One region of the Geobacillus sp. WSUCF-018B genome, then DNA from elsewhere that is predicted to be linked to it. Evidence: a T-box and tRNA genes for the amino acid it is inferred to sense, from the RefSeq annotation. Region 1 holds a T-box; the other holds one or more tRNA genes.
What was found. The T-box of region 1 lies ahead of ileS (isoleucine--tRNA ligase). A T-box ahead of a tRNA ligase gene usually reads a tRNA of that ligase, here a tRNA-Ile.
Positions count from the first base shown of each region.

Region 2: it has a tRNA-Ile gene. The T-box ahead of ileS (isoleucine--tRNA ligase) is inferred to sense a tRNA for this amino acid. The anticodon was not compared.

Region 1 is NZ_PIJF01000003.1:73,390-88,153, forward strand. It holds gene CV944_RS02040 (YlmH family RNA-binding protein) at 1-389, shown strand, start outside; gene CV944_RS02045 (DivIVA domain-containing protein) at 466-978, shown strand; T-box leader at 1,076-1,296, shown strand; gene ileS (isoleucine--tRNA ligase) at 1,348-4,122, shown strand; gene lspA (signal peptidase II) at 4,207-4,698, shown strand; gene CV944_RS02060 (RluA family pseudouridine synthase) at 4,699-5,613, shown strand; gene pyrR (bifunctional pyr operon transcriptional regulator/uracil phosphoribosyltransferase PyrR) at 5,867-6,406, shown strand; gene CV944_RS02070 (solute carrier family 23 protein) at 6,564-7,865, shown strand; gene CV944_RS02075 (aspartate carbamoyltransferase catalytic subunit) at 8,035-8,961, shown strand; gene CV944_RS02080 (dihydroorotase) at 8,924-10,210, shown strand; gene CV944_RS02085 (carbamoyl phosphate synthase small subunit) at 10,213-11,307, shown strand; gene carB (carbamoyl-phosphate synthase large subunit) at 11,300-14,497, shown strand; gene CV944_RS02095 (dihydroorotate dehydrogenase electron transfer subunit) at 14,494-14,764, shown strand, end outside.
Region 2 is NZ_PIJF01000013.1:46,938-61,701, reverse strand. It holds tRNA gene CV944_RS06045 (tRNA-Ala) at 1-35, shown strand, start outside; tRNA gene CV944_RS06040 (tRNA-Met) at 51-127, shown strand; tRNA gene CV944_RS06035 (tRNA-Ile) at 133-209, shown strand; tRNA gene CV944_RS06030 (tRNA-Ser) at 227-317, shown strand; tRNA gene CV944_RS06020 (tRNA-Thr) at 549-624, shown strand; tRNA gene CV944_RS06015 (tRNA-His) at 633-705, shown strand; tRNA gene CV944_RS06010 (tRNA-Gly) at 880-950, shown strand; tRNA gene CV944_RS06005 (tRNA-Ile) at 957-1,033, shown strand; tRNA gene CV944_RS06000 (tRNA-Asn) at 1,322-1,396, shown strand; tRNA gene CV944_RS05995 (tRNA-Ser) at 1,403-1,495, shown strand; tRNA gene CV944_RS05990 (tRNA-Glu) at 1,501-1,572, shown strand; gene CV944_RS05985 (B3/B4 domain-containing protein) at 1,838-2,503, opposite strand; gene queG (tRNA epoxyqueuosine(34) reductase QueG) at 2,556-3,698, shown strand; gene CV944_RS05975 (amidase domain-containing protein) at 3,756-4,619, shown strand; gene trmL (tRNA (uridine(34)/cytosine(34)/5-carboxymethylaminomethyluridine(34)-2'-O)-methyltransferase TrmL) at 4,643-5,116, shown strand; gene CV944_RS05965 (PrkA family serine protein kinase) at 5,440-7,335, shown strand; gene yhbH (sporulation protein YhbH) at 7,560-8,717, shown strand; gene CV944_RS05955 (hypothetical protein) at 8,788-9,477, opposite strand; gene CV944_RS05950 (LacI family DNA-binding transcriptional regulator) at 9,758-10,735, shown strand; gene CV944_RS05945 (response regulator) at 10,794-11,474, opposite strand; gene CV944_RS05940 (ATP-binding protein) at 11,558-13,135, opposite strand; gene CV944_RS05935 (TRAP transporter substrate-binding protein) at 13,242-14,288, shown strand; gene CV944_RS05930 (dicarboxylate/amino acid:cation symporter) at 14,455-14,764, shown strand, end outside.

The DNA of each region.
Region 1 (14,764 bases):
AGATCCAATTTTTTGCCGCCGCCGAGGTGGCCGATTACATTCGCCTCCATGTTGGGACGATCGGCAAAGCGCCGGTTTCGCTTGAGCTGTTGCCGCTGTCAGCTGCCATGCCGCTTGCCGAAACGTGGGAGGAAGGAACGGTCACGGTGTCTTCTCTAAGGCTCGATGCGGTGCTTGCCCAGGCGTTCCGCCTCGCGCGCGAGAAAGCGAAGACGCTCATTGAAAGCGGGCTCGTCAAAGTGAACTGGAAGGTGGTGGACAAGCCCGATTTTGTATGCGGGCCGGGCGATGTCCTGTCGGCGCGCGGGTTTGGTCGCTGCAAGCTGTTTTCCGTCGAGGGGATGACGAAAAAAGAACGCTGGCGCATCCGGCTGGGCCGTCAAAAATAATCGAATCGCAGCAGGAAATGGGCTGATCGTGTCGAATGAAGGAAGAAAAGGAATGATGGAGACGGAGGTGGCCATTGTGCCGTTAACGCCATTGGATATTCACAATAAGGAATTCAGCCGCGGATTTCGCGGGTATGACGAAGATGAAGTGAATGAGTTTTTGGATCAAATTATTAAAGATTACGAAATGCTCATCCGTGAAAAAAAGCAGCTGGAAGAAAAAGTGGCCGAACTGACGGAAAAATTGAATTACTTTTCCAACATTGAAGAAACGTTAAATAAGTCGATTCTTGTGGCTCAGGAAGCAGCGGAAGAAGTGAAGCGCAACGCACAAAAAGAGGCGAAGCTGATCATTAAAGAAGCGGAGAAAAACGCGGAGCGCATCATCGGCGACGCGCTGGCCAAATCGCGGAAAATCGCGCTGGAAATCGAAGAACTCAAGCGGCAGTCGAAAGTGTTCCGCGCTCGCTTCCGCATGCTCGTTGAGGCGCAGCTCGATATGATCAACAGCCGTGACTGGGACGAGTTGATGGAATACGAGACGCCTGATCTCGAAGAAGAGGCGAAAGAGCCGTTGTCTCAGCCTTGACGAACCGAGGCCATGTCGGGTATAATCATTGGCAAAAATCACCGCACCAGCCGCCGTGGGAGGCGGTTGGCTTTTTTCCGGATGAATAGTGAAATAGTCATCGACGATGAAAGGGACAGTAGCTCTTGAACGGCCGGTCGCAGCGAGCCGGGGATGGTGGAAGCCCGGCATCGGCGCAAGAGTGAACATCACCCTGGAGTTCCATGCCGAACATCCAGTAGGCCATGGCGCGTCATTCCCGTTACGAATGAAAAGTGGGCTGTGCGTCGTTTGCATGGCCAAGAAGGGTGGTACCGCGAGACCGTTCTCGTCCCTTGCCGGGGGAGAACGGTTTTTTATTTTGATTTGATGCTTGAAGGAGGAGCGAAGATGGACTACAAAGAGACGCTGCTTATGCCGCAAACCGAGTTCCCGATGCGCGGTAACTTGCCGAAGCGGGAGCCGGAAATGCAAAAAAAATGGGAAGAGATGGACATTTACCGGAAAGTGCAAGAGCGGACGAAAGGGCGTCCGTTGTTCGTGCTGCATGACGGCCCGCCGTATGCCAACGGGGATATTCATATGGGCCATGCGCTGAACAAAATTTTAAAAGACATCATCGTCCGCTACAAATCGATGAGCGGCTATTGCGCGCCGTACGTGCCGGGCTGGGATACGCACGGCTTGCCGATCGAAACGGCGCTCGCGAAGCAAGGTGTCGACCGCAAATCGATGAGCGTCGCCGAGTTTCGCAAGTTGTGCGAGCAATACGCGTACGAGCAAATCGACAACCAGCGCCGGCAGTTTAAGCGGCTCGGCGTGCGCGGCGACTGGGACAACCCGTACATTACGCTCAAGCCGGAGTACGAAGCCCAGCAAATTAAAGTGTTCGGCGAAATGGCGAAAAAAGGGCTCATTTACAAAGGGTTGAAGCCGGTCTATTGGTCCCCGTCAAGCGAATCGGCGCTCGCTGAAGCGGAAATCGAATATAAAGACAAGCGTTCGCCGTCGATTTATGTCGCCTTCCCGGTGAAAGACGGCAAAGGCGTGCTTGAGGGCGATGAGCGAATCGTCATTTGGACGACGACGCCGTGGACGATTCCGGCGAACTTGGCGATCGCCGTCCATCCGGAGCTGGACTACCATGTCGTGGAAACAAACGGACAAAAATACGTGGTCGCTGCTGCCCTGGTCGAGTCGGTGGCGAACGAAGTCGGCTGGGACGCATGGTCGGTCGTCAAAACGGTCAAAGGAAACGAGCTTGAATACGTCGTCGCGAAACATCCGTTTTATGAGCGCGACTCGCTTGTCGTCTGCGGCGAACACGTCACGACCGACGCCGGCACGGGCTGCGTCCATACGGCGCCGGGCCACGGGGAAGACGACTTTCTCGTCGGGCAAAAATATGGGCTTCCCGTTCTTTGCCCGGTCGACGAGCGCGGCTATATGACGAGCGAAGCGCCGGGGTTTGAAGGAATGTTTTACGAAGACGCCAACAAGGCGATTACACAGAAGCTTGAGGAAGCCGGCGCTTTGCTGAAGCTTGGGTTTATCACCCACTCGTATCCGCACGACTGGCGGACGAAGCAGCCAACGATTTTCCGGGCGACAACGCAATGGTTTGCGTCGATCGATAAAATCCGCAGCGAGCTGCTTCAAGCGATCAAAGACACGAAATGGATTCCGGAATGGGGGGAAATCCGCATCCACAACATGGTGCGCGACCGCGGCGACTGGTGCATTTCCCGCCAGCGCGCCTGGGGCGTGCCGATTCCGGTTTTTTACGGCGAAAACGGCGAACCGATCATCACCGATGAAACGATCGAGCATGTGTCGAACTTGTTCCGCCAATACGGATCGAACGTCTGGTTTGAGCGCGAGGCGAAAGACTTGCTGCCGGAAGGATTCACCCATCCGTCCAGCCCGAACGGCATCTTTACGAAAGAAACGGACATTATGGACGTATGGTTTGACTCCGGTTCGTCGCACCAAGCCGTGTTGGTCGAACGCGATGATCTCGCGCGCCCGGCTGATCTGTACTTGGAAGGGTCCGACCAATATCGCGGCTGGTTTAACTCGTCGCTGTCTACAGCCGTTGCCGTCACCGGAAAAGCACCGTATAAAGGGGTGTTAAGCCATGGCTTCGTTTTAGACGGCGAAGGGCGAAAAATGAGCAAATCGCTCGGCAACGTCGTCGTGCCGGCCAAAGTCATGGAACAGCTCGGTGCCGACATTTTACGCCTTTGGGTCGCCTCGGTTGACTATCAGGCGGATGTACGCATTTCCGATAACATTTTAAAACAAGTGTCCGAAGTGTATCGGAAAATCCGCAATACGTTCCGCTTTATGCTCGGCAACTTGTTTGATTTTGACCCGAATCAAAACGCTGTGCCGGTTGGGGAGCTTGGCGAAGTCGATCGCTACATGTTAGCGAAATTAAATAAACTCATCGCTAAAGTGAAAAAGGCGTATGACAGCTATGATTTTGCTGCTGTTTATCATGAGATGAACCATTTCTGCACCGTTGAGCTGAGCGCATTTTATTTGGATATGGCGAAAGACATTTTGTACATCGAAGCGGCCGATTCCCGCGCCCGCCGCGCCGTGCAGACCGTATTGTATGAAACGGTCGTCGCATTGGCGAAGCTCATCGCGCCGATTTTGCCGCACACGGCCGATGAAGTGTGGGAGCATATCCCGAATCGAAGAGAAAACGTCGAAAGCATCCAGCTCACCGATATGCCAGAGCCGATCGCGATCGACGGCGAAGAAGAGCTGCTTTCGAAATGGGATGCGTTTATGGACGTGCGCGATGACATGTTAAAAGCGCTCGAGAACGCGCGCAACGAAAAAGTGATCGGCAAATCGCTGATCGCGAGCGTCACGGTCTACCCGAAAGACGAGGCGCGGAAGCTGTTGGCGTCGCTTGATGCCGACTTGCGCCAGCTTCTCATCGTTTCCGCGTTTTCCGTTGCCGATGAGCCGTATGACGCCGCACCGGCCGAAGCCGAGCGGCTCGACCACGTAGCCGTCCTCGTCCGCCCGGCGGAAGGCGAGACGTGCGAGCGGTGCTGGACGGTGACGAAAGAAGTCGGCGCCGATCCGTCGCATCCAACGCTTTGTCCGCGCTGCGCGCACATTGTGAACGAACATTATTCGGCATAACAAAAGCGGCAGGCTGCCTTCCTGGCGGCCTTGCCGCTTCATTTGTTTGCCATGGCGAATTATGCTACAATGCAAAAAGGATGAATGAGAAGGACAGGGGGATTTGGCACGGTGGCATACTATTGGCTCGCGGCGGCGGTCATCATCCTCGATCAATGGACGAAATGGCTTGTCGTCCGCTATATGCGGCTTGGGGAAAGCATCCCGGTCATTGACAATGTACTCTATATTACGTCGCACCGCAATCGCGGCGCGGCGTGGGGCATGCTGGAAGGGCAGTTTTGGCTCTTTTATTTGATTACGGTTATTGTCGTGGCGGCGATCGTGATTTACATCCGCCGCCTGAAGCCTTCCGAGCGCCTGGCCGGCGTGGGGCTTGGGCTGATGCTCGGCGGGGCGATCGGCAATTTTATCGACCGCGTATTCCGGAAAGAAGTGGTCGACTTTATTCATACGTACATCGGCACGTACAGCTTTCCGGTGTTCAATATCGCCGACTCGGCGCTGACCGTCGGCGTCATCTTGCTGTTTGTCCATATGTTTTTTTTCGCGACACCAGAGAAAGGGAATGAGTAGATGGACACGATCACGTTTCACATCGAAGACGAATATGACGGCGAGCGGATCGATAAAGTGATCGCGGCGCTCAATGAGGAATGGTCGCGTTCGCAAGTGCAGCAATGGATCAAAAGCGGGCTTGTGACCGTCAATGGCGAGACGGTCAAGGCGAACTACAAATGCGAGGCAGGCGACGCGGTCGCCGTTTCACCGCCGGAGCCGGAGCCGCTCGAGGTCGAGCCGGAGCCGATTCCGCTTGACATTTATTATGAGGATGAGGATGTCCTTGTCGTCAACAAACCGCGCGGCATGGTCGTCCACCCGGCGCCCGGGCATATGCGCGGCACGCTTGTGAATGCGCTTCTCGCCCATTGCCGCGACTTGTCCGGGATCAACGGCGTGCTTCGCCCCGGCATCGTCCATCGGATTGACAAAGACACATCAGGACTATTGATGGTGGCGAAAAACGACGCCGCCCACCGCTCGCTCGTCGAGCAGCTCGTGAACAAAACGGTGACGCGCCGCTACAAGGCGATCGTCCACGGCGTCATTCCACACGATTACGGGACGATCGATGCCCCGATCGGCCGCGACAAGCGCGATCGAAAGAAAATGGCCGTCACCGAAGAAAACGGCAAGGAAGCCGTCACCCATTTCCGCGTGCTCGAGCGGTTTCGCCAGTATACGTATGTGGAGTGCCAGCTGGAAACGGGGCGGACGCACCAAATTCGCGTCCATATGAAATACATCGGCTACCCGCTCGCTGGCGACCCGCAATACGGGCCGAAAAAGACGCTCCCGATCGACGGCCAGGCGCTGCACGCCGGGGTGCTCGGCTTCCGTCATCCGAGAAGCGGCGAGTATTTGGAATTCGAAGCGCCGTTGCCGCCGGAGTTTGCCGAGCTGCTTGACTGGCTGCGAAAAAACGATTGACAAACGGACGCAGCCGCTTTACAATGAAAACAAGTGAACAGGAACCTTTAAGTTCAGTCCTGTGAGGCTGAAAAGGGGTCGGAATGACAAAGAAGGGCGATGTATGCCCATCTTGTTTGGCGATAAGCGCGCCATCCCCCGCTTCACAGGCGGGGGATTTTTTTATGAAAACAGGCGGGAACGGCCTGGTTGGCGCGCCGCCTGCGGAAACACGCTGGCCGCGGCGTGCATGCGCTTTTAGGAGGTGGACGGAATGCAAAAGGCGGTCGTGATGGATGAACAGGCGATTCGCCGCGCCTTGACGCGCATCGCCCACGAAATCATCGAGAGGAACAAAGGTATTGAAAATTGCCTATTGGTCGGCATTAAAACGCGCGGCATTTACTTGGCGCGCCGCTTGGCTGAGCGGATCGAGCACATCGAAGGGGCGTCCGTTCCCGTCGGCGAGTTGGACATTACGTTGTACCGCGACGATTTGACGGTGAAGACGGACGACCATGAACCGCTTGTGAAAGGAACGAACGTGCCGTTTCCGGTGAGCGAGCGGAATGTCATTTTAGTCGATGATGTGCTGTTTACCGGCCGGACGGTGCGGGCGGCGATGGATGCGGTCATGGATTTGGGCCGCCCGTCGCGCATCCAGCTCGCCGTGCTTGTCGACCGCGGCCATCGGGAACTCCCGATCCGCGCTGATTTCGTCGGCAAAAACGTGCCGACCTCCCGTTCGGAGCTGATTGTCGTCGAGCTTTCCGAAGTGGACGGCGTTGACCAAGTGTCGATTCATGAGAAATAAAACAGCTCCCTTTTAAGCGCAGTCCCGTGAGGCTGCAAAAGGGGCGGAATCGTTTCGGGCGTTTCTGCACCCTCTTTGCGCCTTCATGGGCAAAGAGGGTGTTTTTGTGCACACTAAAAAACGAACTTCGCTCATTTGGCGAAAGGAGAGGCGAAAGATGAACAAACCGGTGTTGGATATTCAAGACCGCCCGACTGTGGGGCAATGGGTGACGTTAAGCTTGCAGCATTTGTTCGCCATGTTTGGGGCGACGATTTTAGTGCCGTACTTAGTCGGGTTGGATCCGTCGATCGCCTTGCTCACAAGCGGGCTCGGGACATTGGCGTTTTTGCTCATTACGAAATGGCAGGTGCCGGCGTATCTTGGCTCCTCGTTCGCCTACATCGCGCCGATCATCGCGGCGAAAACGGCCGGCGGCCCGGGAGCGGCGATGATTGGCAGCTTCCTCGCCGGATTGGTGTACGGGGTTGTCGCCCTCATCATTAAAAAAGCCGGCTACCGCTGGGTGATGAAGCTATTGCCGCCGGTTGTCGTCGGTCCGGTCATCATCGTCATCGGTCTCGGCTTAGCCGGCACGGCGGTCGGGATGGCGATGAACGGCCCGGACGGCAAATACAGCTTGCTCCATTTCTCGGTGGCGCTTGTGACGCTCGCGGCCACGATCGTCTGCTCGGTGCTTGCGCGCGGCATGTTGAGCTTGATTCCAGTGCTTGTCGGCATCGTTGTCGGCTACGTTTACGCCCTCGCTGTCGGACTGGTTGACTTGTCGAAAGTGGCGGCGGCCAAATGGTTCGAATGGCCGGATTTCTTGATTCCGTTTGCCGATTATCCGGTGCGCATCACTGCCGAGATCGTCATGCTCATGGTGCCGGTGGCGATCGTCACCTTGTCCGAACATATCGGCCACCAGCTTGTGTTAAGCAAAGTCGTCGGCCGCGACCTCATTCAAAAACCGGGGCTGCACCGCTCGATTTTAGGGGACGGAACAGCGACGATGATTTCCGCCTTGCTCGGCGGCCCGCCGAAAACGACGTACGGGGAAAACATCGGCGTGCTCGCGATCACCCGGGTTTACAGCGTCTATGTGCTCGCCGGCGCGGCGGTCATCGCGATCGCCTTTGGCTTCGTCGGCAAAATCACGGCGCTGATCAGCTCGATTCCGACGCCAGTCATGGGCGGTGTGTCGATCTTGCTGTTTGGCATCATCGCCTCGTCCGGATTGCGGATGCTCGTTGACAGCCGCATCGACTTCGGCGCGACGCGCAACTTGGTCATCGCCTCGGTTATCTTGGTGATCGGCATCGGCGGAGCGGTGCTGAAAATCAGCGACAGCTTCCAAATTACCGGGATGGCGCTCTCGGCGATTGTCGGCGTCCTGCTCAACTTAGTGCTGCCGGGGCGTCCGCAAGAAGCGGAAAACTTATTTGAAGCTGAAAACGACAGCGGCCATGTTGCCTAAATCGAATACAAAACACCTTTTAATTAAGTCCCGTGAGGCTTAAAAAGGTGTGAAAACAGGCGCATCCAGGGCCGGAGTGCACCTTCTCCGGTTCTGCCATGCGCTGATCGTCACACCTTGCCCAGCCGGCAAGGTGTTTTTTTGCAAAAAAAGAAAGGGAGAGAGGCCAATGACCCATCTTTTTACATTGAGCGAACTGCCGCTTTCCGACATCACCCGGCTGCTTGATGAAGCGGAAGCGTTCCGCCGCGGCCGCGCTTGGCGCCCGGCCGCGCCGATGTATGTGGCCAACTTGTTTTTCGAACCGAGCACGCGCACGAAATGCAGCTTCGAGATGGCGGAACGAAAGTTAGGGCTTCACGTCATTCCGTTTGACCCTGAACACTCGAGCGTGCAAAAAGGGGAAACGCTGTACGACACGGTAAGAACGTTGGAAGCGATCGGTGTTGACGCTGTTGTCATCCGCCATCACGAAGATGCCTATTTCGAGGCGCTCCGCCATTCGGTTGGCGTTTCGATCATTAACGCCGGTGACGGCTGCGGGCACCATCCGACCCAATCGCTCCTCGATTTGCTCACGATTCGCCAAGAGTTCGGTGCGTTTGCCGGGCTGACGGTCGCGATCATCGGCGACATCCGCCATAGCCGCGTTGCCCGTTCCAATGCGGAAGTATTGACAAGACTCGGCGCGAACGTCCTGTTTGCCAGCCCGGACGAGTGGAAAGACGAGACGAACGTGCACGGAACGTATGTTGATCTCGACGAGGCGGTGGCGAAAGCCGATGTTGTCATGCTCCTGCGCATCCAGCATGAACGCCACGCCGAAAAAATGGGATTGACAAAAGAAGAGTACCACCGACAATACGGGCTGACGCTCGAACGGGCGCGGCAGATGAAGCCGGGCGCCATCATCTTGCACCCGGCGCCGGTCAACCGCGGGGTCGAAATTGCGAGCGAACTGGTCGAAGCGAAACCGTCACGCATTTTTAAACAAATGGAAAACGGCGTCTACGTGCGGATGGCGGTCTTAAAACGGGCAATGGAAGGGAGAATGCAATATGGCCGTATGGTTGAAAAATGGCATGTCGTTCAATGAACACGGACAATTGGTACGGACACATATCAAAATGGAACAAGGGAACATTGCGGCGATCCGTCATGAACAGCCGCTTGCAGCCGATGGGGAAGAAGTGATCGATGTCAGCGGCAAACTTATTGTCCCCGGCTTGATCGACTTGCACGTTCATTTGCGCGAACCAGGCGGCGAGGCGAAAGAAACGATTGAAACGGGCACGCTCGCCGCGGCGAAAGGCGGTTTTACGACGGTTGCCGCCATGCCGAACACAAATCCGGTGCCGGACCGGAAAGAACAGATGGAACGGCTGCAAGCCCGCATCCGCGAAACGGCGCACGTCAACGTGCTTCCGTACGCGGCGATCACGATCGGGCAAAAAGGGGAAGAGCTGGCTGACTTTGCGGCGCTCAAAGAAGCGGGAGCGTTCGCGTTCACCGATGACGGCGTCGGCGTCCAGTCGGCTGGGATGATGTTTGAAGCGATGAAACAGGCGGCGGCGCTCGATATGCCGATCGTCGCCCATTGCGAGGACGATACATTAAAAAACGGCGGCGCGGTGCATGACGGCGAGTTCGCCCGCCGGCATGGGCTCGCCGGCATTCCATCCGTCTGCGAAGCGGTGCACATCGCCCGCGACGTCCTGCTCGCGGAAGCAGCGGGATGCCATTATCACGTCTGCCATATCAGCACGAAAGAGTCGGTGCGCGCCGTCCGCGACGCGAAGCGGGCCGGCATCCGCGTCACGGCCGAAGTGACGCCGCACCATTTGCTCTTGTGCGACGAAGACATTCCAGGGTTGGATGCAAACTACAAAATGAACCCGCCGCTGCGCAGCCGCGCGGACCGCGAGGCGCTCATTGAGGGCCTGCTCGATGGCACGATCGATTTTATCGCTACGGATCATGCGCCGCATACAGCAGCGGAAAAAGCGAAAGGCATCGAGGCGGCGCCGTTTGGCATCGTCGGGCTCGAGACGGCGTTTCCGCTCCTATATACGCATTTTGTCAAAACAGGCGTGTTTACATTAAAGCAGCTTGTCGATTGGCTGACGATCAAGCCGGCGCAATGTTTCGGCCTCAAGGCCGGGCGGCTTGCCGTCGGGGCGCCGGCGGACATTGCGGTCATCGATTTGGAAACGGAAGAAGCGATTGATCCCGAGACGTTTGCCTCAAAAGGGAAAAATACGCCGTTTGCCGGCTGGGTGTGCCAAGGCTGGCCGGTGATGACGTTTGTCGGCGGTACACTCGTATGGGAGAAAGGAAGGGCGTAAAGATGAAACGGCAGCTGATTTTAGAAGATGGTTCGTTTTTTGTCGGCGAAGCGTTTGGCAGCTTGAAAGAGACGACCGGCGAAGTCGTGTTTAACACCGGCATGACCGGGTATCAAGAAATTTTGACCGACCCGTCGTATTGCGGGCAAATTGTGACGATGACGTATCCATTGATCGGCAACTACGGCATCAACCGCGATGACTTTGAAGCGATCCGCCCGTACGTGCACGGATTCATCGTCAAAGAAGCGTGCCTCATGCCGTCCAACTGGCGCGGAGAACTGACGCTGGATGAGTATTTAAAAGAAAAAGACATTCCGGGACTCGCGGGCATTGACACGCGCAAACTGACGCGCCTTATCCGCCAATACGGAACGTTAAAAGGGATGATCTGTGGGCTAGATGTCGATCCGGTGGAAGCAGCAGCCAAGCTGCGGGCGATGGAGTGGCCGCGCGACCAAGTGCGGCGCGTCTCAACAAAAAGCGCCTACCCAAGCCCGGGGCGCGGCGAGCGCGTCGTCTTGATCGACTTTGGGATGAAGCACGGCATTTTGCGCGAACTGAACAAGCGAAACTGCGATGTCATCGTGTTGCCGTACAATGCGACGGCGGAAGACGTATTGAGCTGGCATCCGGATGGGGTCATGCTTTCCAATGGACCGGGCGACCCGAAAGACGTGCCGGAAGCGATCGAGATGATCCGCGGGATTCTCGGCAAAGCGCCGCTCTTTGGCATCTGCCTCGGCCATCAGCTGTTCGCGTTGGCGTGCGGGGCGAATACGGAGAAAATGAAATTCGGCCATCGCGGCTCGAACCATCCGGTCAAAGACTTGCGCACCGGCAAAGTCGCCATCACGGCGCAAAACCATGGGTATACGGTCACGCACGAGTCGCTTTCTGGCACGCGTCTTGAAGTGACGCATGTCGCCTTAAACGACGGCACGGTCGAAGGGCTCCGCCATCTCGATTTCCCGGCGTTTACGGTGCAGTATCATCCGGAAGCGTCGCCGGGGCCAGAAGATGCCAATCCGCTGTTTGACGAGTTTTTGGCGCTCATCCGTGAGTTCAACAAGAAAGGGGAAGTCATCCATGCCTAAACGCCGCGACATCGAAACGATTTTAGTCATCGGCTCGGGGCCGATCGTCATCGGCCAGGCGGCCGAGTTCGACTACGCGGGAACGCAAGCGTGCTTAGCCCTAAAAGAAGAAGGATACAAAGTCATTCTGGTGAACTCAAACCCGGCGACGATCATGACCGATACGGAAATCGCCGATAAAGTGTACATGGAGCCGCTGACGCTTGAGTTTGTCGCCCGCATCATCCGCAAGGAGCGGCCGGACGCGATTTTGCCGACGCTTGGCGGCCAAACGGGCCTTAACTTGGCGGTTGAGCTCGCCAAGGCCGGCGTGCTTGAAGAGTGCGGCGTCGAAATTCTCGGCACGAAGCTCGAGGCGATCGAAAAGGCGGAAGACCGCGAACAGTTCCGCGCCCTCATGAACGAGCTTGGCGAGCCGGTGCCGGAAAGCGCGATTATTCACAGCCTGGAAGAGGCGTATGCGTTTGTCGAACAAATCGGCTATCCGGTCATCGTCCGCCCCGCGTTCACGCTCGGCGGCACGGGCGGCGGCATTTGCACGAACGAAGAAGAGCTTGTCGAGATTGTGTCAACTGGCTTGAAGATGAGCCCGGTGCATCAATGCTTGCTCGAGCGGAGCATCGCCGGCTACAAGGAGATTGAATACGAAGTGATGCGCGACGCCAACGACAACGCGATCGTCGTCTGCAACATGGAAAACATCGACCCGGTCGGCATTCATACGGGTGACTCAATCGTCGTCGCCCCGAGCCAGACGTTAAGCGACCGCGAATATCAGCTTTTGCGGAACGCGTCCTTGAACATCATCCGCGCCCTTGGCATCGAAGGCGGATGCAACGTCCAGCTCGCGCTCGACCCGGACAGCTTCCGCTATTACGTCATTGAAGTGAACCCGCGCGTCAGCCGCTCGTCGGCGCTGGCGTCAAAAGCGACGGGGTATCCGATCGCGAAACTGGCGGCGAAAATCGCCGTCGGGTTGACGCTTGACGAAATGATCAACCCGGTCACCGGGAAAACGTACGCCTGCTTCGAGCCGGCGCTCGACTATGTGGTGACGAAAATTCCGCGCTTTCCGTTTGACAAATTTGAATCGGCGAACCGCCGCCTTGGCACGCAAATGAAAGCGACCGGCGAAGTGATGGCGATCGGCCGGACGTTTGAAGAATCGCTGTTAAAAGCGGTTCGTTCGCTCGAGATCGGCGTGCACCATCTCGAATTGAACGAAGTAAAAAACGCGGCGGATGACGTGATCGAAAAACGGATCCGCAAGGCGGGCGATGAACGGCTCTTTTACATCGCCGAGGCGCTCCGCCGCGGGGTGACGGTGGAGACGCTGCATGAATGGAGCCAAATCGACCGCTTTTTCCTGCATAAGATTCAAAACATTATTGAGATGGAAACGGTCTTGAAAAACCACCCGGGCGACCTTGACGTGTTAAAAAAAGCGAAGGGGCTCGGCTTCTCCGATGCGGCGATAGCGGCGTTATGGAACAAAACGGAGCGCGACATTTACGCGCTGCGCCGCCAACGAGGCATCGTGCCAGTTTACAAAATGGTCGATACGTGCGCAGCCGAATTCACGTCGGAAACGCCGTACTACTACAGCACGTACGAGGAAGAAAACGAATCGATCGTGACGGAAAAACCGAGCGTCATCGTGCTTGGCTCCGGCCCGATCCGCATCGGCCAAGGGATCGAATTTGACTATGCGACCGTCCATTGCGTCTGGGCCATTAAGCAGGCCGGCTATGAGGCGATCATCATCAATAACAACCCGGAAACGGTCTCGACCGACTTCAGCACGTCGGACAAACTGTATTTCGAGCCGCTGACGGCCGAAGACGTGATGCATGTCATCGACCTCGAGCAGCCGATCGGCGTCATCGTCCAATTCGGCGGTCAGACGGCCATCAACTTGGCGGCGGAACTCGAGGCGCGCGGCGTCCGCTTGCTTGGGACAACGCTTGAGGATTTGGACCGCGCCGAAGATCGCGACAAATTTGAACAGGCGCTCTCGGAACTCGGCATTCCCAAACCGGCCGGCAAAACGGCCGTTTCGGTCGAAGAAGCGGTCGCCATCGCCGAAGAAATCGGCTACCCGGTGCTCGTCCGTCCTTCGTACGTGCTCGGCGGCCGGGCGATGGAAATTGTCTATAACCGCGAGGAGCTGCTTCATTACATGGAACACGCCGTGCGCGTCAATCCGCAGCACCCGGTGCTCGTTGACCGGTACATCACCGGCAAGGAAGTCGAAGTCGATGCCATCGCCGACGGCGAGACGGTCGTCATCCCCGGGATCATGGAACATATCGAGCGGGCCGGCGTCCATTCCGGCGATTCGATTGCCGTCTACCCGCCCCAGACATTAAGCGCGGAAGTGATCGACAAGATCGCGGATTACACGATCCGACTGGCGCGCGGGCTGCATATTGTCGGGCTGTTGAACATTCAGTTTGTCGTCTCGGGAAGCGACGTCTACGTCTTGGAAGTGAACCCGCGCTCAAGCCGCACGGTGCCGTTTTTAAGCAAAATCACCGGCGTGCCGATGGCGAATCTCGCCACGAAAGCCATTTTAGGGGCGAAGCTCGCCGACATGGGCTATGAGACGGGCGTCTGTCCGGTGCGCCCCGGTGTGTACGTGAAAGTGCCGGTGTTCTCGTTTGCGAAATTGCGTAACGTCGACATTTCGCTCGGCCCGGAAATGAAATCGACCGGCGAAGTGATCGGCAAAGACATGACGTTTGAAAAAGCGCTCTATAAGGGGCTCGTCGCCTCGGGCATCCAGATCCAGCCGCACGGGGCGGTGCTGTTGACGGTGGCCGACAAAGACAAAGAAGAAGCGGTCGAGCTGGCGCGCCGCTTTGCCGACATCGGCTATCAGCTGCTGGCGACGAACGGCACGGCGGAAACGTTGAACGCGGCCGGCATTCCGGTGACGGTCGTCAATAAAATCCACTCGGCGTCGCCGAACATTTTAGATGTCATCCGCCAAGGGAAGGCGCAAGTCGTCATCAATACGCTGACGAAAGGGAAGCAGCCGGAAAGCGACGGCTTTCGCATCCGCCGCGAAGCGGTCGAAAACGGCATCCCATGCTTGACGTCGCTTGATACGGCAAGGGCGATGCTGCAAGTGCTCGAATCGATGACGTTCTCGACAACAGCGATGACGGAAGGACTGGTGCAGTCATGATCGGCCGCGAACGAATGACGGTCGCAAGCCAGCGGTTGATCGCCGAGCGGACGTATGAATTGACGCTTTCCGGCCGCCTTGTGCAAGAGATGAAGCAGCCGGGCCAGTTCGTTCATGTGAAAGTGGCCGCATCCGCCGATCCGCTCCTGCGCCGCCCGCTCAGCCTTTGCCGCATCGACCGCAAGCAGGGCCAATGCACGATCATTTACCGCCAGGAAGGGAAAGGCACGGCGCTGTTGGCGCAAAAACAGCCGGGCGACACGGTCG
Region 2 (14,764 bases), on a different contig from region 1:
GGAGGTCATCGGTTCGATCCCGATAGGCTCCACCACTAATATTTTGATTTGGCGGTGTAGCTCAGCTGGCTAGAGCGTACGGTTCATACCCGTGAGGTCGGGGGTTCGATCCCCTCCACCGCCACCATTATCGGACCTTTAGCTCAGCTGGTGAGAGCAGACGGCTCATAACCGTCCGGTCGTAGGTTCGAGTCCTACAAGGTCCACCATTGCTAAGTTTCTTTTTGGAGGAGTACCCAAGTGGTTGAAGGGGTCGGTCTTGAAAACCGAGAGGCGCCGCAAGGCGCGCGGGGGTTCGAATCCCTCCTCCTCCGCCATTTAACGGATTTCCGAAAGAAGTCTCCCACCTCAAGGAACGCGAAGGATGTAACCCGGTGAGTGGGAGATGAAGAATATGGCTAGAACGGACACCTTCGGAACGAAGGGAAGCGTAAAGGGTTCTTGTGTGTGGCTTACCGTTCGGCGAACACGCACAAGTCGCTTGAAGCCTCCACCTCTAAGCGAAGCGTAGGTGGCGGGTAGTTCACATTCAAGTTCATGTTAAATGTGCCGGCTTAGCTCAATTGGTAGAGCAACTGACTTGTAATCAGTAGGTTGCGGGTTCAAGTCCTGCAGCCGGCACCAGAAATATGGCGGCTATGGCGAAGTGGTTAACGCACCAGATTGTGGCTCTGGCATGCGTGGGTTCGATTCCCACTAGTCGCCCTTTTTCTTCTTTAAAATTTTATATGCGGGTGTAGTTTAGTGGTAAAACCTCAGCCACGAGCATCGGCATCATCGAATTGGCTTCGAGTTGCCCCGACGCATCCGGCTTCTGTGAACCAGCTGGTAGAGGAAGGGGCATGGAAGTAGCGTGGCGGATGTTAAGCCAAATATTATGCGGGTGTAGTTTAGTGGTAAAACCTCAGCCTTCCAAGCTGATGTCGTGGGTTCGATTCCCATCACCCGCTTTTGATGGGCCTATAGCTCAGCTGGTCAGAGCGCACGCCTGATAAGCGTGAGGTCGGTGGTTCAAGTCCACTTAGGCCCACCATTTTCCATTGCATATTGTCAGATGATTCGTTATAATACTTAATGAACGTTCTTGTGCGTGCATGGTTCCGCTTGCCTCGATGCATTTTGCTTCCTTGCATTCGCTAGTAGAGGAAGGGACAGGACAAGTTTTGTGCTAGGRTTCTTYCTCATCATTCCGCAATAGCTCAGCGACGAGCAGGTGCATCGTCGAATATGCTTCGAGTTGTCCCGACGCATCTAGCTTCCTTGAATTTGCTGGCAGAGGAAGGGACAGGGCAAGTATTGTGCTAGGTTTCTTACTCATCATTCCGCAATAGCTCAGTGGTAGAGCAACCGGCTGTTAACCGGTAGGTCGTAGGTTCGAATCCTACTTGCGGAGCCATTGGATGGAGAAGTACCCAAGTGGCTGAAGGGGACGGTTTGCTAAACCGTTAGGTCGCAGTTTTGCGGCGCGCGGGTTCAAATCCCGCCTTCTCCGCCATAAGCGGCCCGTTGGTCAAGTGGTTAAGACACCGCCCTTTCACGGCGGTAACACGGGTTCGAATCCCGTACGGGTCACTGGTTAGTGGCACCAGACAACCTGGTGCCTTTTTCTGCAATCTTTTTTTGTCGATTTTTGCGTTTTTTTCTTGCTGTCTAGGCTCTTTTTTGTTATAATAGCCAATGTATATTAAGGGTTGGGGACAACGCAGTGTTTCGTTTCGTCAGCGAACGGGGCATTGCGTTTTTTGTTTTGTTTTTCAAGCTGCCAGCCATCGACCGCACCGCTTGGATAAAGGAAGCTTCCCGGCGGGAAGCTGATGGCAGACAGCATTTCCGTAGTTTATGACAGCAATTGCGCGTCGGCCTCGCCGCCATGAATTTGAACAAACATTGTTTGAATGGCTTGAAGTTGGCGGCGGGCGGCGTCTTCGCTCATCGACGGAAGGAAATAAACGATTTGCAGGGCGTTTTTTGTCTCTCTCGTTACCGCCGTGCGCTCAGAGTCGACGATCGGGCTGCCAAACGGGCCGCGTTCGTCTTTGCTGACAAGTTTGTCAGCGAAGTTGACGGAACGGCCGTTTAAGGCGATGTATTCGTCTTGCTCTGTGCCTATTGTGATGGTCACTGTCCCTTCGATGCGGTCAAGATCATAGATGCCGAGCGGAATTTTGTAATAAAGAGAAAAGAAATTGTTCACGTCGACCGCGGAGTGGATCGAAGGGAGAAAGTTTTTTTTCTGGATGCGCCGGTATAAGCTCTCGCTGGACGGACGGTAGCGGCTTGGATCGGTGCCGATTTGTTTGAAGGTCCGGCGCCATTCGGCGAGCTCGGGAATGTCGGCAATCGGTTTTTCCTGCAGCTCTATGTAAATGGACTCTTGAAACAGCTCAAGCCGCCCTTTTAGCATTTGCGGCGAGTCGCCGATGTCGATATGGCGGTAGCGGATGATGCCGAATTTGGCTGAAGGAAGGCGTTGTTTTAATTGTTCGGATACGATATATGGCATGTTCATCACCTCGCGTTTTATTTTACCATATGTGTTGAAAGGAGGGAAAACGATGGATATGATGGCGTTGAAAGAGGAAGTGATTGCGTACAGCCGATCGATTGGCATCGATAAAATCGGGTTTGCGAGCGCCGACCCGTTTGTCGAGTTGAAAGAGCGGCTGCGCCGCCAACAGGAGCTCGGGTATCAGTCGGGATTTGAAGAGCCGGATATTGAGAAGCGGACGAATCCTTCATTGCTTCTTCCAGAAGCAAAATCGATCATTGCCATTGCCCTCGCTTATCCGTCGAAAATGAAGGATGCACCGCGCGGGACGAAAACGGAGCGGCGCGGCCTGTTTTGCCGTGCATCGTGGGGAAAGGATTACCATGTTGTGCTGCGGGAACGTTTGCAGAAGCTGGAGGAATTTTTGCTGGCAAAGGTGCCATCCGCCCGCGTGCGATCGATGGTGGATACGGGAGAACTTGCTGACCGCGCGGTGGCAGAACGGGCTGGGATCGGCTGGAGCGGGAAAAATTGTTCGATCATTACCCCAGAGTTTGGCTCCTACGTGTATCTTGGGGAAATGATCACCAACATTCCGTTTCCTCCAGATGAGCCAGTTGAAAACCGGTGCGGGACGTGCACGAAATGCATTGACGCCTGTCCGACGGGGGCGCTTGTGCAAGGGGGACAGCTGAATGCACAACGATGCATTTCATTCTTAACGCAAACGAAAGGGTTTTTGGCTGATGAATTCCGCGAGAAAATTGGCAACCGATTGTATGGTTGCGACACATGCCAATTAGTCTGTCCAGAAAATAAGGGGAAAGATTTCCATTTGCATCCGGAATTTGAGCCGGATCCGGAGACGGCCAAACCGAAGCTGGTTCCGCTTCTTGACATGACGAACCGTGAGTTTCAAGAGAAGTTTGGTGCGATGGCCGGTTCATGGCGCGGGAAAAAACCGATTCAGCGCAATGCGATTATTGCCCTCGCTCACTACAAAGACCGGACGGCAGTGCCGCGTTTACTCCGGTTGTTAAAAGAAGATAGCCGCCCGGTCATCCGCGGGACAGCGGCATGGGCGCTTGGGAAAATCGGGGATGCAACCGCCAAGCCTCATTTGGAAGAGGCACGACAAACCGAGACGGACATGGATGTAATCGCCGAGATTGACAAAGGGCTGAAACTGTTGTCTGAGACAAAGGAATAGGGAAAGAACCTCCGCCTCCCTACATAAGGTAGTAACAAAAAGAAAGTGGGGAGCGGCATGAAAAAGCAGTTGCAACAGTGGCTCGATGAGCGGGCCCGTTCGTTTGTATCAGAACCACGCGTACAAGATGAAGAAATCATACGCAAGAAGCAACTGTGCGACAAACGAGGAGCGGAAATCGTCCGGTGCACGATCCGCGGACGAATTGTCGGCAGGCAGGCCGTCGAGCGGGAGACAACGATTGCTTATATGGCCCACTATCAATTTCTCATTAAGCATGGGGTTGATCTGTATATAGAGGAGCAGGTTGAGGAACGTCGCGCCCGCTTTTTGGGTGGTGAGTTGGTTGATGACCAGCAGATCAGCCGGATGGGGGATCGCGTTGAAGCACCGCGCGTTGAGCGTGAACGGTGGACGGGCGAGCGGTTGTTTTACCAATATGATCGTGCACAGGCGGTGCGGTATGCAGAAATGTGGTGGAACCGCCATAACCCGGCGTTTCCTTCCTTTGCCGTTGATTGCACGAATTTTGTTTCCCAATGTTTGTATGCGGGCGGAGCGCCGATGACCGGCTATCCGAACCGGGCGCGGGGATGGTGGTGTCAAAACAACAGTTGGAGTTACAGCTGGGCGGTCGCCCATTCGCTGCGCTGGTATTTAAGCGGAGCGCGCATCGGCCTGCAGGCGGTCGAAGTAGCCGAGCCGGAACAATTGATGGCAGGGGATGTCATTTGTTATGATTTTCAAGGAGACGGCCGCTTCGACCATACGACGATCGTGGTGGCGAAAGACAAAGACGGCATGCCGCTTGTAAACGCCCATACGACAAACAGCCGCATGCGTTACTGGTCGTATGAAGATTCAAGCGCCTATACGCCAAACATTCGGTATAAATTTTTTCACATCATTGACCGTAAATAAACGATGTTGCTGAGGTGAACGGAATGCCGCTTCATGTAGTACTGTACCAACCAGAAATTCCGGCTAATACCGGGAATATCGCCCGCACATGCGCGGCTACGGATACGGCGCTTCACTTGATTCGTCCGCTTGGGTTTTCAACGGATGATAAAATGTTAAAGCGCGCCGGCCTTGACTATTGGCCGTACGTCAACATTTCGTATTACGATTCGCTCGATGAACTGTTTGCCCGGTTTCCGCATGGCGAATTTTACTTTATTACGAAATTCGGCCGCCAATACTACGATTCGTTTGATTTCAGCGATACGGAAAAACATATTTTCTTTGTGTTCGGCCGTGAAACGACCGGGCTGCCGAAAGAACTGCTTGAAGCCAATATGGACCGTTGCCTGCGCATTCCGATGAACGACAAAGTCCGTTCGCTGAACTTATCCAATACGGCGGCGATTTTAGTGTACGAGGCGCTGCGCCAGCAACGGTTTCATGGGCTTTCGTAAACAAAAAAACGACCTTCGTTGCGGAGGTCGTTTTTTTGTGCCTTATTGTTTAACGCCCGGTTTGTCCTCGTAGCCGGCGGTGAAAATGGCCGTCAAAAACGCAATGATAACCCCTAACATAAGCAATGTGCGCATCGCTTTTCCTCCCTTGCAATGAAAGTGGTATGCGTTTCCCCTTTATTATAGCGAATATGGCCAAGCATGTGAATGAGAACAAGTTAGGACGGAGAGACAAAATTTTTTTTGCGGCGAATGATACGGGACATCCTCGCATAAATTGTAATAATCTTGCTGTTAGACATCCAAGGGTGAGGAGGTCCTTTATGGATATTTTACAAAAGATCGCACGGTACCGGGAAGAAGAAGAAAAGCTGAAATGGGAAGGGACGTTCGCGGAGTATTTAAAGATTTTAAAAGAAAAGCCGTGGGTGGCCCAATCGGCCCATTCGCGCGTTTATAATATGATTAAAGATGCCGGGGTCGAAGAGGTGAACGGAAGGAAACGATATAAGTTTTTTAGCCAGCACTTGTTCGGACTCGAAGAAGCACTCGAACGGCTTGTTGAAGAATACTTCCACCCAGCGGCGAAACGGTTGGATGTGCGGAAACGAATTTTGCTGCTGATGGGTCCGGTCGGCGGTGGGAAATCGACGCTCGTGACGCTTCTAAAGCGTGGCCTTGAAGAGTATTCCAAAACGGACCGCGGCGCGGTGTACGCCATTAAAGGCTGCCCGATGCACGAGGATCCGCTTCACCTCATTCCTCACCATTTGCGCGATGATTTTTACCGTGAATACGGCATTCGCATCGAAGGAGAGTTGTCACCGCTCAATATGATGCGGCTCGAGAAAGAATACGGCGGCCGCATTGAAGATGTGCTGGTGGAACGCATTTTCTTCTCGGAAAACCGTCGCGTCGGCATTGGGACGTTCAGCCCATCTGATCCGAAATCGCAGGATATTGCCGATTTAACCGGAAGCATCGATTTCTCGACGATTGCCGAATACGGTTCTGAGTCTGACCCACGCGCCTATCGGTTTGACGGCGAACTGAACAAGGCGAACCGCGGCATTATGGAGTTTCAAGAGATGTTGAAATGCGATGAAAAGTTTCTCTGGCATTTGCTGTCGCTGACGCAGGAAGGCAATTTCAAAGCGGGACGATTTGCGTTAATCAGTGCGGATGAACTGATCGTCGCCCATACAAATGAAACGGAATACCGGTCGTTCATTGCGAACAAAAAGAATGAGGCGCTTCACTCGCGCATTATCGTGATGCCGATTCCGTACAACTTGCGCGTCTCCGAAGAAGAACGCATTTACGAAAAAATGATTCGTGAAAGCGATGTTGCCGATGTGCATATCGCCCCGCATACATTGCGGATCGCCGCTATGTTCACGATTTTGACTCGGCTGAAAGAGTCAAAGCGGCCGGATGTGGATTTATTGAAAAAAATGCGTCTATACGATGGGGAAATGATCGAAGGGTTCAACGAAGTGGACGTTGAAGAGTTGAAAAAAGAACATCCCGACGAAGGAATGAGCGGCATTGACCCTCGCTATGTCATCAACCGCATTTCGGCTTGCATCATTCGGAAAGAAGTGCCGTCGATCAACGCGCTTGATGTGCTTCGTTCGTTGAAAGAAGGGTTGGATCAGCATCCGTCGATCACGAAGGAAGACCGCGAGCGGTACTTGAACTTCATTTCGCTTGTGCGCAAAGAGTATGACGAAATCGCCAAGCAAGAAGTGCAAAAGGCGTTCGTGTACTCATATGAAGAGTCGGCGAAAACATTGATGGATAACTATTTGGACAACGTCGAGGCGTATTGCAACAAAACGAAACTGCGCGACCCGCTTACCGGAGAGGAAATGAATCCGGATGAGAAGCTGATGCGCTCGATTGAGGAACAGATCGGCATTTCGGAAAATGCGAAAAAGGCGTTCCGGGAAGAAATTTTAATCCGCATTTCCGCCTACGCACGCAAAGGGCAGCGATTTGATTACAACTCGCATGAACGGCTGCGCGAAGCGATTCAGAAAAAACTGTTCGCCGATCTTAAAGATATTGTGAAAATTACAACGTCGACGAAAACACCGGATGAGCAGCAGTTGAAAAAAATCAATGAAGTCGTCGCGCGTCTCATTGATGAATACGGGTACAACTCCACGTCGGCCAATGAATTGCTACGCTATGTCGGCAGCTTGTTGAACCGCTAGGCATGCCTCGAGCGCCGGGGCATGCTTTTTTGCATCGATAATCGGGCTTGTCCGTCCGTTGTTCGCTTTTCTATTTTCGGCATTCATCTGTCAATTATTTTGAATTTTTGCATAGGATAAAATAAACAACTTGGCATAGTGATGGTCCGTTTTGATGACGCCAACATAAGTATATGCGGGAAAGTGAAAAGTGTGAGAACCATTTTAACAAAGGAGGGGAAAATATGAAAGGGAATTTCGTTGTATCGAAAGAAGACTGGTCCCTCCACCGCAAAGGATATGACGATCAAAAGCGGCATCAAGAAAAGGTAAAGGAAGCGATCAAAAACAATTTGCCGGATTTGATTACGGAAGAAAGCATCATTATGTCCAACGGACGCGATGTAATTAAGATTCCGATCCGCTCGCTGGATGAATATAAAATTCGCTACAACTATGAGAAAAACAAACATGTCGGCCAAGGAAACGGAGACAGCCAAGTCGGCGATGTCGTGGCCAGAGACGGAAGCGGGGAGGGGCAAGGGCCAGGGAAAGGCCAAGGAGCCGGCGACTTGCCGGGCCAAGATTATTACGAAGCTGAAGTGTCGTTGATGGAAATCGAAGAAGCGCTCTTCAGCCAACTGGAGCTGCCGAACTTGCAGCGGAAAGAACTGGATCAAAATGTCGTTCAACATATCGAATTTAACGACATTCGCCGCACCGGGTTGATGGGGAACATCGATAAAAAGCGGACGATGCTCGCCGCTTTCAAGCGCAACGCCATGAGCGGCAAACCAGGCTTTTACCCGATTTACCGCGAAGATTTAAAGTTTAAAACGTGGAATGAAGTCGTCAAGCCGGAATCGAAGGCCGTTGTCTTGGCCATGATGGACACAAGCGGCTCGATGGGCATGTGGGAAAAATACATGGCGCGCAGTTTCTTCTTTTGGATGACGCGTTTTTTGCGCACGAAGTACGAAACAGTCGACATCGCCTTTATCGCCCATCATACGGAAGCGAAAGTTGTCAGCGAGGATGAATTTTTCACGAAAGGGGAAAGCGGCGGGACGATTTGCTCATCCGCCTACCGCAAGGCGCTGGAACTGATCGAAACGAAGTATTCTCCGTCGCGCTACAACATTTATCCGTTCCACTTCTCCGACGGCGACAACTTGACATCGGACAATGCCCGCTGTGTGAAGCTTGTTCAAGAGCTGATGAAAGTGTCGAACATGTTTGGGTATGGGGAAGTCAACCAGTACAACCGCCATTCCACGCTCATGTCGGCGTATCGCAATATTAAGGATGAAAAGTTCCGCTATTATATTTTGAAGCAAAAATCAGATGTGTTCCACGCGATGAAAACATTTTTCCGCAAAGAAGAGAGCAAGCAGCTCGTTTGACCCTCTGGCAGCTGAAAAAAGGGGGTTTTTCTTTTTGGAAAGGGAGGGCAATCGCCCTCCCTAAAATAAGTTATTGCTTTTGCAGCGTCGCCGCCATGGCGAGCACGGCGCCAAGCACGTCTTCGTTGCGTGGAGCGTGCACGGTCAATAGCATTGGCGCTGGTTGGGCGCTGGCGATGACATGAACGGTGGCGCCGTCCGCTTGTGCAGTGTACCAAACCGCATCAGCGAACGGCTTAGGCAATCCGTTCGTTTGTTGGCGGGCGGCGTTGGCGTCGATCGCTTGGGCATGTTCTTTCGCCAGCTGCTCGTAGTTTGTTTCCCCCTCTGAAAGCAAGCGAATGCGGGCGAACGACTTACCGTGGAGCAATACATCAGCATGCGGCTCTTCGGCATCCAGCGTCCAACCGTCCAGCACGTAGAGGGAGAAATGCTGGTTGTCGCTTGTGGTCAACGTTGCTGTCCCTGTGACTGTTTGATTTCCGACTTGGTAAGACAAAGAAGTTGTTGGACGGGAAGAAGCAGCTTCATCCCCTGTCGCCCCGCTTTGTCCACCTCCTGCTTGATGTTGTTCATCAACCGGGGGAGCTTCTTGGTTCTTTGGCTCGGCTGTTTGCGTGTTGGCGGAGTTCTCGTCCGAACTTGCGGATTGTTTTTCTTTCGCAGCCGTCCCTTCTGATGCGGGCGCCTCTGTGCCGCAACCGGCAAGCAAGGCGGCGGTGACAGCGAGGGAAAATAACAGCTTCCCGTATCGATTCATGTTCATCCCTCCTTACGTTTCATATTACCGCTCATTATACCAATTGAAACGGTGGAAACAAACAGACTGCGTTCCCTATTTTTTCGGCTTGTTTGTTTTTGTCTGTTCTTTGGCATGATGAAGGGCGATATGCGCACCGCCCCACACGGCGGCGGCTAGAAGAGCGAGTAAAGCAAATCCGTAAAGCATGTGGTTCCCTCCTCATGTATACTAGATGGCAGAATCAACATAATGTATGAAACGCGTTTCAAAGCAAGTCTTTTTTAGGGGAGTGGGGAACATGGCGAATATCCGCGATTTGGCGAAAGAGGCGGGAGTGTCGGTGGCCACTGTATCGAGGGTGTTGAACGGATATCCATATGTGAGCGAGGAAAAACGAAAAGCGGTTTGGGAAGCGGTGGAGAAGTTAAATTACTCGAAAAATATTCAAGCCGTTCACTTGGCGAAAGGAAGGACAACGATTGTCGGGGTCATGCTTCCGTACATTCACCACCCTTATTTTTCGGCTGTAATCGAAGGGATTTCCAAGGAGGCGCTTCGTTATGGTTACCAACTGCTTTTGTTTCAGACGAATTATGATGTGGAGAGGGAGCTCGAGGCATTGGAACGGCTGCGGATGAAGCAAATGGATGGGATGATCGTATGTTCCCATGAAGTGGACTGGGAAGCGTTTGCCGCTTATCAGGAAGACGGTCCCATCGTTTTATGCGAGCAGGTGGAAGGGTATGATTTTTTCACCGTCTATATCGATCACTACCAGACGTTTGTCCAAGCGCTGCGCTACTTGATCAAAAAAGGGCACCGACACATCGGCTATTGCATCGGAAGAATGACGGGGCCGAACAGCCAAGCGAGGGCGGCGGCGTACCAGGATGTGTTGCGTGAAGTCGGCGTCATTCCTCGACGGCATTGGGTTTTTGATGGGTGTCTATTTCTTGAGGATGGAAAGCGGGTCATGGAGCAATGGATCGCGATGGAGGAGCGTCCGAGCGCGTTGCTTGTGACGAGTGACCAAGTGGCGGCCGGAATCGTGCTCGAGGCGCGACGCATCGGAGTGCGCATTCCAGAGGAGCTTGCCATCATTGGGTTTGATAATGATCCGCTGGCCGAAATGATGGGCATTACAACCGTGGCGCTCCCCCATTTTACGCTCGGGGAAAGAGCGTTCCGCCTTCTTCACCATTGGCTGGAGACAGGCCGTGTGACGCGAAAACAGGAAGAGCTGCCTGCTCGGTTGTTGGTGCGGGATACGGCATAATAGGGCCTGGCTTTCCATTTTTGACAATTCGTTTGAAGCCGCTTGAAACACCATCGTGTTATATAGTTTTCAGATGGTATCGGTTCACGGGGCGTCCGACGCCGCCGTATTGAACATCGAGCACGACTTTTCCCGTTTTCTCAAGGTATTCCAAGTAGCGGCGGGCCGTCACACGGGCGATGCCGACGCCCTCGGCCACTTCCTCGGCGGAAACAGGGAAGCGGTGCTGGCGCAAGTAGGCGACGACTTTTTCCAACGTCACTTCGTTTAATCCTTTCGGAAGTTCAGGGAGCGGGGCGGCAGGTTGTTCAGCCGTTTGCCGCAGTGCATCGAGTTCTGCCTGGGTGAGCGATTCCTTTTCTGCAAGCGACTGGCGGAACGCCCGATAATTTCCCAGCGCCTGTTTGAGCCGTTCAAATTTAAACGGTTTCACAATGTAATCGAAGGCGCCGTTTTGCAGGACGCGGCGCACTGTTTCAATGTCGCTTGCTGCTGTGATGGCGATGATGTCAACTTCATGGCCGCGGGCGCGGATTTGCTTTACTGTTTCAAGGCCGTCTAGCTGCGGCATGTAAATATCAATCATCGCTAAATCGGGACGCAGCTCGTCGATGAGGCGGAGTCCTTCTTCACCGTTTCCGGCAAGGCCGACGACGGTGAAGCCGTCCACTTGTTCGATCATTTGCCGGTTCACTTCCTGGACCATCGGATCGTCTTCAATGAGCAGTACACGGTACATGCTTTTCCTCCTTTGCACGGATGGAGCCTGTTTACATGATGGAGAAAGACACCAGCGCTGTTTCGCTAGGCTTCCTTGCTATGTTACATGTCAAATGTGATCGTAAAGATGGTGCCTTTTCCTTCTTCCGATTGAACCTCGATTTGTCCGTTTCCTTTGTCCACGATTTGTTTGACTAAATATAAGCCGATGCCGCGGCCATCGCTCCCTTTTGTGGAGAAGCCTTCTTCAAAGATGCGGCCGAGATGTTCGCGGGCGATGCCTTGGCCGTTGTCTTCGACAGAGAGGGAGCAGACATCCTCATTTTGTTCGATGCTGACGTATACTTCCTTCTCGCGGCCGGCGACGTTGCGGAACGAATCAAATGCATTTTCGATTAAATTGCCGAGGATCACGACGAAATCATGGTGATCAAGGCGCGGTGGAAACCGGTGCAGCCGGCTGTGCCGGTCGATCGTCACGCGAATGCCGAGCTCTTTGCCGCGGCGGATTTTGCTTAACAATAGCCCGGAGATGCTTTCGTCTTTGATGTTGCGGCTTAAAAACTGCGTCAGTTCTGCCTGTTCCTCTGTAACTTGGAAGACGTACTCGAGCGCTTTTTCGATATGGCCGAGCTGGATGAGGCCGGCGATCGTGTGGAGCTTGTTCATGTATTCATGGTTTTGCACGCGCAGGGCATGGACAAACGCTTTCACTCCTGTCAGTTCTTCGGCCAGCCGCTTGACTTCCGTGCGGTCTTGGAAAATGGCAATGGCGCCGACTGTTTTCCCGTTGACCTTGATCGGGATGCGGTTGCTCCAGATCGTCAAGTTGCCAATTTGCAGCTCACGATTATAAATCGGTTTGTTTACCTCAAGAATTTCCGGAAGATGTGTATCCGGGATGACAGAGCGGATCGGCTGCCCGATGACATCCCCTTCGACGCCAAGCATTTGTTTCGCCCGATCGTTGAAAATCGTGATGCGTTCATCGCTGTCAATGGCGATGACGCCTTCGTGCATGGCGTTAAACGCCTCTGTCCGCTCCACAAGCAGTTTGGCGATTTCATGCGGCTCGAGTTGGAACATTTGCCGCTTAATGTGGGAGGCAAGCAGCCAAGCTCCGCTTCCGCCGGCGAGCAGCGACAAAACGATCGCTATCGCAATTTCCTCTTTTACTGTGCTCATCGCTTCCCAAAATGTCGGCAGCCGGTAGGCGGCGATGACGACGCCGATTTGTTCGTGATCGCTGTTCATAATGGGGACGAAGGCGCGGATCACGGTTCCGATTTCCCCACGCGCTTTCGAGGTGTACGTATGCTCGGCAAATGCCGGCCCTTCATCGGCGCCGTGGGAAATGGTGCCGATCATTGCTGGGAGCGGGTGGGAGAGGCGAACTTTGTTCATATCGAGTACGACAATATAGTCAGCGCTGTGGATGACGCGCACCCGTTCGACGATCATGTTGACGAGCGCCCGGCTTTGCTTGTCGCCGACAATGTGGTGTTTGACTTCCGGCAGTTCAGACACTGTGCGCGCTGTCAACAAGGCGCGCTGGCTCAGTTCTTCTTCTTTTGTATGAAAAAAATCGCTGATGATAAACAAGCCGCTCAGCAGCATCGAAAAACTGACGATGACAAAAATTAAAATCGTGATTTTCCAACGGATCGGCAGCCGATTCATGGCGAGACTCCTCTTTTTTCGAAACAGTCATTATCATTTATTTTAGCATGATTCCTCTGATATGATAAAAGAGATGAAAAAATCAAGGACGAAAATGGTGTGGATGATGAGAAACAGTTGGAAATGGTGGCTGCTCCTTCTGTTCGCCGGCATCGGGTTGGCTGGATGGGCGGTGAGCCAGCAAGTCGGCCGGGAGCCGCTTGTTTATGATGATGAACAAAAGGGGCTGCAAAACCAAATTATTATTTACTTTAGCCATGTTGTTGCGGAAAACACGCCAAAAGGGTTGGCGGCGCAAAAGTTTGCCGAGCTTGTCGAACAAAAGACCGATGGCCGCGTCAAAGTTGAGGTGTTTCCGAACGGTTCGCTCTATTCGGACGGCGAGGAGCTTGATGCGCTGTTGCGCGGCGATGTGCAAATGATCGCGCCATCATTTTCAAAGGTGACAGAGCTTGTCCCCGAATGGCAAGTGCTCGATTTGCCGTTTTTGTTCCGCAACGATGACGATGTGCGCCGCGTCTTTACTGGAGAAATCGGGGCTGAGCTACTCGGAATGCTTGAGGCGAAGAAAATCAAAGGGTTGGCGCTTTGGAGCAACGGATTTAAGCAAATGATGAGCACCACCCGCCCGCTTATCGCACCTGATGACTTCCGCGGCTTGCGCTTTCGCATTATGCCGAGCGAAGTGATCGAAAAACAGTTTCGCCTGCTTGGCGGAGAACCGGTTGCTGTCTCATTTGACCATGTGTATCGGGCGCTTGAGCAGCATGAGTTTGACGGCCAGGAAAATACGATTTCCAACATTTACTCAAAAAGTTTCTACAAGTTTCAGCCTTACATCACCATCAGCAACCACGGGTACCTTGGTTATGCCGTGATGATGAACCAAGCATTTTGGGACCATTTGCCAAAAGACATCCAGCAAAAAATCACTGAAGCGATGGCTGAAGCAACACAATGGAATTTGCAGGAGTCAAAGGCGCAAAACGAACGGGAATTGAACGAATTGCGCCAGCGCGAGGACGTCCATCTTTATTTGCTGTCGGAAACAGAAAAACGGAGATGGGAACGGAAATTGGCCCCGCTGTATCAGGAATTTACGAGGCAGTTCGGTTCTAGACTTTTGAATGAAATCAAGAAATCCGATGAATAAGCTTCCGGTGACGGAAGCTTCTTTTATGGCGATAGATGCAGTTTTTGTAAACGTTTGAGACCAAAAAGACCAAAACGACCATTATCACCATAATATTTTGATTTTATGCTTTTTCCTTTATGATGATGTTGAAAGCGTTGTCAAGACAAAGAAAGGAGTGGGAGAAATGCGGAGCAAATTTAAAAATTTAACTGTGCAAGTCATTATCGGTATTATTTTAGGGATTATCGTCGGATTTTTATTCCCGGAATTCGGCACGAAGCTGAAAGTATTGGCCGATGGGTTTATTAAGCTGATTAAAATGGTGATTGCGCCGATCATTTTCTTCACGGTCGTCATCGGGATCGGCAATATGGGCGACTTGAAAAAAGTCGGCCGCATCGGCGGCAAGGCGCTCATTTATTTTGAAATTGTCACCACGTTTGCGTTGGCTATCGGGATTGTCGTCGTCAACCTAGTCAAACCAGGGGTCGGGT